DNA from 2 places in the Neorhizobium turbinariae genome. Region 2 is predicted to be linked to the other one. Evidence: riboswitches for the same ligand, from Rfam matches in the RefSeq annotation. Region 2 holds a riboswitch; the other holds the start of a gene.
What was found. Region 2 has a riboswitch for cobalamin ahead of M0654_RS20035 ((2Fe-2S) ferredoxin domain-containing protein). Riboswitches for the same ligand answer to the same signal wherever they lie in the genome.

Region 1 (3,903 bases), on a different contig from region 2:
CAAGCCGATTTCGGCGCCGCCGATCCAGACCGTCGGCTTGTGCATATTCATCGACAAGCAGTTCCAGTTTCATGTGATCTTCCGTGAGACCGGCGCTGCTCAGCATCGGTGGCAGATGACCGATGGTCACCGCTCCGATCCGCCGTTTTGCCACCGCTGCTTCCCCGGGGTTGGAAACGATGAACGGATAGATGACAGGGAGGCCACCTAGCACGACTTCGGGAAAGCAGGACTTTGACAGCGCAACCGTCTTGCCGGGAAGCCATTCCAGTGTACCATGGGCACCGACATGAACCACGGCGTCGACATTGAGCGTCTGGCGTAGCCACATACCGAACGCAAGCAGGGAATGGCGAGGTGGGAGGTGCGGATCGTGATAATCGGCGCGTCGATTTGCGTGCCGGCCACGGTCAGGAGCGAGCGCAACGGTGACGTTCCCAAAGGTATGCGCGCGGAACCGGAAGACGCCTCCGGCTACGTCAGGATCATGCTCGCATGGACCCCATGCGGCTTCGGTTGCCTCTAAGGCGCCTGCAGGCAGCAGCTGCAAGCTGCGGATGTAGTCATCCAGCGCCAGCCCACCCTCGCACTCCAGCCGGTCCAAAAGATCGCGCGGGCTGCTGGGCTGAGTTGAAAGCCGATATCCTGCGGCTGCCAATGTATCCATAATCGAGAGCACGCTTTGCGGGACGTCCAGTCCAACGGCATAGCCGGTCCGGCCGGGAGCATTTGGATAGTCCGGCATGAGGATCGCTATCTTCCGCTCAGCCCGAGGCGTCCGCTGCATGCGCAGGAAGCTGCCGATCCTTTCAACGACGTGTTCAACTCGATCTAGTTCGGGTTGATTGAAGACACGCGACAACTCGGTACCTTGTTTGAAAGAGATGGCACCGGCGAGAATCCTGCCGTCCAATTCCGGGAGGAAGACGTGCATGGCGAGGTCGGATGGTCCAAGGCCGCGTTCATTACTCGACCACGCGTCCCGTGGCGTCGTTGCGACGACAATCTGGAACACAGGTGCGCCACAGATATCGAAAATAGTGTCGTTATTCACGTCCGCTCCCGCGGCAAAGGCCGTGGTCGACAAGATGGCCGCAGGATCGATCGCCTCCATAGCTGTCTGGACGAAGTCAAGACATTCTGGATCCTTCAAACTGCCGAGGAACAACGGTATGGGAACAAAGCCGCGTGCGGCTAGGCACTCGAACAGTTTGTCGATCGGAGACACATCATCGGCGAGCAGCATCGACCGATAGAAGAGAATTGGCAACCGCGGAGCGGAGCAGGGCTGATTGGCCAGTAGCGAGTCAAGCGCTACTATACCCGTGCCCGGGTGATAGAACCCGCTCTTGGGTACTTCTTGCGCAGGAACAAGGTCAATCACCTGATCACGTGCGAGCGCGTCCAGATGGCCTGCCAGCAGTAGCATGTTATTGCGCCCGCCCTGACGGAAGCAGGCAAGGATGGCAGCCAGTTGATCTGCGTTAACGGTGGATGCCGCTGCAAGACGATCGTCCCGAACACTGCATTCGCCGGGCAGAAGTGCCAGCTTGATATTTCTGGTTCTAGCGAGAGTTGCAAGTTGCTCCACACCATACTGCCACCGATCAAAGCCACCCAAGATGCGCACCAAGATCAGCTTGGCATGGACTGCCGTCTTGTCCAGCCACAAGTCAACCGACATCGGGTGGCGGAGATCGTTGAGGTTTGCCGTGCTGATAGATGTGGCGCCGCTCGCGGGCCAGGCAGAGGTGATGCTGTTGAGATCGCTGGGCGAGAAGGACAGGACCACCACATCAGCCGGTGCCTGTTTCAGGTCAACCGGCTCGATGAGGTCGTCAAGTGACGACGATGTGGTAGCAAGTATGTGCATAATGTCATTCTGGCCTTCAGGCCGCCAGCATTCTCTCGATTGCAGAACGGTCGATGCCTCTTTCACCGATCACGACGAGCCGCGTTTGGCGCGTTTCCCCAGGCGCCCAAACGCGATCGAAATAGTGGTTGACGCGTGAGCCTACCGCCTGAACCTGCAAGCGCATCGGCTTGTTCGCGACGTTTACGAAACCCTTCACGCGCAACACGCCCTTTGCCTCTGCAGTCTCGGCGATCCGCTTGGCAAGATCCTCTGCATCGGCAACTGCAGGCAGATCCAACACGAAGCTCTCGAAGTCATCGTGGTCGTGATCAAGTTCATCATCGTGATGTGTCCTGCGGCTCTCGATATCATCCTCAACCGCCAGTTCCAGTCCGACAAGAACGCCTGGATCGATCGAACCATGGGCGGACGCAACGATCTTCACGGCGCGGGGCAGGTGTGCCGCCACGCGCGACTTTGCCCTTGTAAGGGCGCCCAGATCGAGCAGGTCGGTTTTGGTAAGCACAATCAGGTCGGCGCAGGCGATTTGGTCATCGAAGACTTCTTCGACTGGATCGTCGTGATCGATGGACCCGTCGGCCTGGCGCTGTGCTTCAAGAGCGTCGTGATCACTGGCAACGCGCCCTTCAGCCAAAGCAACCCCGTCCACGACGGCCACAACGGCGTCCACCGTAACACGGGCTTTCACTGCAGGCCAATTGAAGGCCTGAACGAGCGGCTTCGGCAGAGCAAGTCCAGACGTCTCGATTAGGATGTGATCTACGCGGGGTCTGAGGGATAAGATCTGGTTGATCGCCGGTACGAAGTCATCTGCTACCGTGCAGCAGATGCAGCCATTCGCGAGTTCGATAATGTTTTCGTCGGGGCAGCTTTCGATGGCGCAGCCCTTCAAGACCTCGCCATCGATCCCAACGTCGCCGAACTCGTTGACAATGATGGCAACGCGCTTACCTGGGAGCTTCTCCATGAGGTGTCGAATAAGCGTTGTCTTTCCCGCTCCAAGGAAACCGGTCACGACTGTACACGGCACACGATCAACATCGATGGTCATTGGGGCAAGTCCTCATGATGATGGAAAGGAGGGATGCGAGCTGTCATACCTTTGCCGCGGAGACAGGAGGGCCGACCGCGCAAGGGCAGAAAGCCGCGTTCATCCTGAGCGAGCATCATGGCGCCATGGACGATGTCATCAACGTTCCCAAGGGCAAGGTGACCGAACACGTAAGACCATCCGGAGCGGTGCCTGAAGGCTGCGCTCGGACTTTTCTCGCAGTTGGCGAGGCAGGTCACAGGCTTCACCGAAAGTGGCAGATGTGCAGTTGCCTGTCGCAGCGCGTGGATCAGTCCGATCCCGGGCCGCGAGTCATCCTCGGACCCTGCACGGCAGTTTGTGCACACGAAGATCGTTACATCGGGTTCAATGTTAGGCTGATCGTTGATCAATGCCGCGTTCCAACTCAACTGAATGTGGGGCGCGGAGGCAGACTCGCACTTACGGATCTGCCATCGTGATCGTCGCTTCCACCGGAGCACCCCGCCCGGCAAAGCACAGCATCTCAACGGCAGGTCTCCTGGCTCGCGGGTCATTGCTCTCAAACCAGCCTTCCCGGGTGTCTCCCAGTGGCCTTATGGCTGAAGCTATCCGCTTACAGTTGCGGGGGCAGCCGCGGCATTGATCCAAATTGAATCGCACCGCATTCCCTTTTCGTCCCTCCCGTTGCCGGAAAGGAACCGTCAGCATTTCAGTAAGCCCGCGTATGGGGTCGTGTCAATGCGTTCTCCTATTCGGATTGCCCTCAAGGACGATTAGAGTATAGTGCCGATATCGTCGGTGTCCGAACGGGACGAAAAGGGAATGCGGTGAGACTGATAGTCGATTCCGCGGCTGCCCCCGCAACTGTAAGCGGAGAGCTTTACTCCCAAGTGCCACTGGAGAAATCTGGGAAGGCGGGAGAAAGCGTGTGATCCGCAAGCCAGGAGACCTGCCGACGCGTTGGTGAAGAAGATGCTCTCGGGGTTGAGGGCGA
Region 2 (3,903 bases):
AAGGGAGATGCGCGCCAAAGACGTCGCGACTGTTATTGACACGGTGGCGAAACCACAGCCCATCCGAGACAAGAAGTATCCCGCCCGGCCGCAGAAGCTTGCGTGCCAGGGTAAGTGCCGCAGACGGGTTCTCAAGGGTCCACAGGACGTTGCGCAGCGTGACGATTTCGGCGCTAGCCGTGGGTAGCGCCGCCTCATCCATCGTGGCGTTGATGAACTCGATGGATAGATTAGCCTCGGTGGCTGCTGCTTTTGCATGAGCTAGCATCTCCGCTGATCCATCGACTGCGGTCACCCGGTGGCCAAGGCTGCCTGCTAAAAGCGCGCATGCTCCCGTTCCGCAGCCAAGATCCAAGACGTCCAGCGGAGCCCCTCCCAGGGCTGCGTTGAAGACTGTTCGCCATGCATCCGCATCGCGCCGGTGCGAGGCCGCCCCGTCGAACCTCCAGGCACGGGAATTCCAATGGTCCGCCATTGCCGCAGCAGTCGTAGGTGCAACGCGATCCATCACTGTGGCATCCCCGAAGTGCAGGAAGGGTCAAGGGATTGAGCGCCCCATCTGACTGTTCTTTGCGCGATGTCGAGTGGATGTTGAAGCAATCTGGTCTCGTCAGCTCGTTAGCGATGGGTTGCGAAGCCGCTGCTTGCGGCCTGTTGGGTGGTAGGCGAAGTCCTCGACGACCTGGCCGGCGAGCAGGTGTTCGGTTATGATCCGGTTCACCGCTTGCTCGGTGACGCCGCCGTAATAAGTGCCCTCAGGAAAAACCTGCAGAACGGGTGCCAAATTGCAGGGGCCAAGGCAGGTGGACTTGGCGGTCATGGTGCCATCGCCGATAACGCGCAGCTTTAGGCGTTCCTGCTGGTTGCGCAGATGCCCCCAGATGGCGTCTGCGCCGGCTAAGTTGCAGGCTCCACCTTCGCAGACCAGCACCCGACGCTTTTGGGCAGGAACCAAGGAGCCTTCGAGGGGAGGCGGGTGAGGAGCGGGAACCTGAAGTTCATCCGCTGTTGCCAGAAGATCGTTCAGCAGTTGCCCCATTAACGCGCTGGACGCGATGTCCCTTGCAATGGAAAGAACTGGCCAGGGCCGGTCGTCTGAGCTCTTCCATCGCGTCAGCGATTTCTTCAGCCAGATGTGGAAGCTCGGCTCCATAGGCAGGACGAGCGGAACGATAAAGATCTCGTCGACTTCCTCATCCAACAACGCGCTCAGGGCTTCATGGAGGGATGGCGTGCCCTGCTCGGTGAAGGCGAAGCGAACAAGGGTTCCCGACTGCGAGGATGCGACCAGATCAGTCATGCGCTGCATCGCGCGGTGCGGCGAGGCAGCGAAGGCCGATTTGGCAATCAGCAAGATCGCGCTCTTGCGTGTGCCGTTGGCAGGACGGATTTTGTTGCTCAATGCCTCACTCTCAAACATCCGAGGAGGCAGCAAAAATGGCGGCAAAGCAGGTTCCGAATCTTCGGAAGCAGCTACGTCGTCATTCCTGTGGCACACCCCGACCACGGAATTCTCTTTCGTCAGGCAGGTCTCCTGGCTCGCGGGTCAAAGCCTGTCGCCCGTCTTCCCGGCTTTTGTGCCAGTGACATAATGGGCGAACGGCTCACCGCTCACAGTTGCGGGACAGCTCCGGTATCGCACCGGATTCCCTCTTAGCTTCCGTCACCGACGGAAGAACCTTGACCTGCCCAACCTACAATGTCCCCAACGGCTGTCAACGTTTGCCCGCTCCTCTCAAGGTCAGGCGGCGCGCTGCTCCCACGAAGCGAAAGGATCCGGCAGATTTCGCCATAGCTCTGGCAGGAAGACCGGGCTGTCGATCAGGCAGGCATTCAGCTCGCTACGGATTTTCGCCTCGTCCATCGGGTCTGCACCAATGAAGACGATTTCCTGGCGACGGTCTCCCCAGACCGGATCAAGATAGGGCTTCATCATGTCAATGAAGCCCGGATCGCGCGGCCACTGCTCTCTCGCCACGGATGTCCACCAGCGACCCATCTTCTGGGTGCGCACGAGCGCGCCTGCCTGACTCATTTCGCCAACATAATCGGGCCGCGTCGCCAGCCAGAAGAAGCCCTTTGCTCGCACGACGCCCGGCCAGGAGCGATCGATGAAGGCTTGGAACTTCAACGGATCGAACGGCTTCTTGGCGCGATAGACGAAGGAGCGAATGCCATATTCTTCGGTCTCCGGGACATGGTCCTTGAAACCATGCAGTTCCTTGAACCACAGCGGCTTGGTCTCTGCTTTGGCAAAGTCGAAACGACCGGTGCCCAGCACCTCCTTCAGGTCCACCTTTCCCCAATCGGCTTCGATAAGCTTGGCACTCGGGTTGAGGCTGATGATGATTTTGCGCGCAGCATCGCGTTCGGCCGGTGAGGCGGCGCTGATCTTGTTGAGGATGACCACGTCAGCGAACTCGATCTGTTCTACGAGCAGATCGACCAGCGTCCTGTTGTCGCCGTCGCCGGCCGTCTCGCCCCGATCTGCAAGAAAATCGGCTGAGCTGTAGTCCTTCAAAAGGTTTGCCGCATCGACAACGGTAACCATCGTGTCGAGCTTCGAAACATCAGAAAGGCTTCGCCCATTCTCGTCGCGAAAGTCGAAGGTCGCCGCAACGGGCAGCGGCTCCGCGATCCCCGTAGACTCGATCAACAGATAGTCAAAGCGGCCCTGTTCTGCGAGCGCCCGGACCTCGTTCAAAAGGTCGTCCCGCAGCGTACAGCAGATGCAGCCATTCGTCATCTCGACCAGTTGTTCCTGGGTGCGTGACAGATTGGCGCCACCGTCCCTGATCAACGCGGCGTCGATATTAACCTCGCTCATATCGTTCACGATGAGCGCGACGCGCATTCCCTCGCGATTAGAAAGGATGTGGTTGAGGAGTGTGGTCTTGCCTGCACCAAGGAAGCCGGACAGAACGGTGACCAGAAGCTTATCCATTGTTGTCTCCAAATGATATAACATAACAATTCGTTTTAGTAAGGCAGGCCATTGGGCCCGCTTTGTGATAGGTCGTTAGCGGCAGTCGCCGCAGAGGCCGTGAACTTCGATGGTGGTGGCCCGGATCTTGAAGCCGCTGCCTCTCGCATGCCGAGTCAAGGCATCTTCGATTCTGGAATCATGGAACTCGTTGACCTTGCCGCAGCCCTCGCAGATCTCGAAAGCGGTGATCCGCGGGTGGATCTGTCCGTGCTTTGAATGACAGCAGACGACAAAGGCATTCATGCTCTCAAGTCGATGAATACGACCGGCCTCCAGCAGCTTATCGAGGGCTCGGTAGATTTGAAGCGGCGCTTTCAGGCCATCGTCGCGCAAACGGTCGAGGATGGTATATGCACTCAGCGGCTGATCGGACGACTGCAGCACCGAAAGCACCAGGCTCTGGTTCTTCGTCAACTTCGGGTCATCTATGTGGGCTGCATACTGCATCATGAATTCTCGCCGTCCTGTCTCAGTGCGTTCGTCATCTTGGGCGAAGCATCCTGGACCTACTCAGCGGCCTGTCGAACAGCGCGGCATTTCTGGAACCCGTCGCTGATGATGTCTCTGGGCAAGTTACGGCCAATGAAGACAAGCCGCGTGATCCGCTCTTCGTTCTGCTTCCATGGGCGCTGGTGATCGCCCTCTAGGAGCATATGGACCGCCTGGACAACAAAACGATCATCGTCTCCGTCAAAAGAGATTATGCCCTTCATTCGCAGCATATCCAGTCCAAAGGCCTGCACCGTGTCTTGCAACCAGTTCAGGAACCTCTTTGGATCCATCGGCTGACGCTCGACGAGTGAGAAGCTGGTGACGTGATCGTCATGCTCATGGTCGTGCTCCTCATCCAGGAAGTCCGGCTCCACTTCGAGGATACGATCCAGATCGAATGCTTGGCGGTCCAGCAGGCTGGCAAT

Region 1: another riboswitch for cobalamin. It lies ahead of cobW (cobalamin biosynthesis protein CobW); the one in region 2 lies ahead of M0654_RS20035 ((2Fe-2S) ferredoxin domain-containing protein).

The regions. Positions count from the first base shown of each region.
Region 1 covers NZ_JALPRY010000026.1:10,178-14,080, forward strand. Annotated here, with positions in the region: gene cobN (cobaltochelatase subunit CobN) at 1-1,873, opposite strand, end outside; gene cobW (cobalamin biosynthesis protein CobW) at 1,890-2,927, opposite strand; gene M0654_RS22975 (DUF1636 family protein) at 2,924-3,463, opposite strand; cobalamin riboswitch at 3,421-3,627, opposite strand; cobalamin riboswitch at 3,689-3,880, shown strand.
Region 2 covers NZ_JALPRY010000025.1:29,391-33,293, forward strand. Annotated here, with positions in the region: gene M0654_RS20030 (class I SAM-dependent methyltransferase) at 1-508, opposite strand, end outside; gene M0654_RS20035 ((2Fe-2S) ferredoxin domain-containing protein) at 611-1,447, opposite strand; cobalamin riboswitch at 1,508-1,699, opposite strand; gene M0654_RS20040 (GTP-binding protein) at 1,742-2,944, opposite strand; gene M0654_RS20045 (Fur family transcriptional regulator) at 3,020-3,415, opposite strand; gene M0654_RS20050 (CobW family GTP-binding protein) at 3,493-3,903, opposite strand, start outside.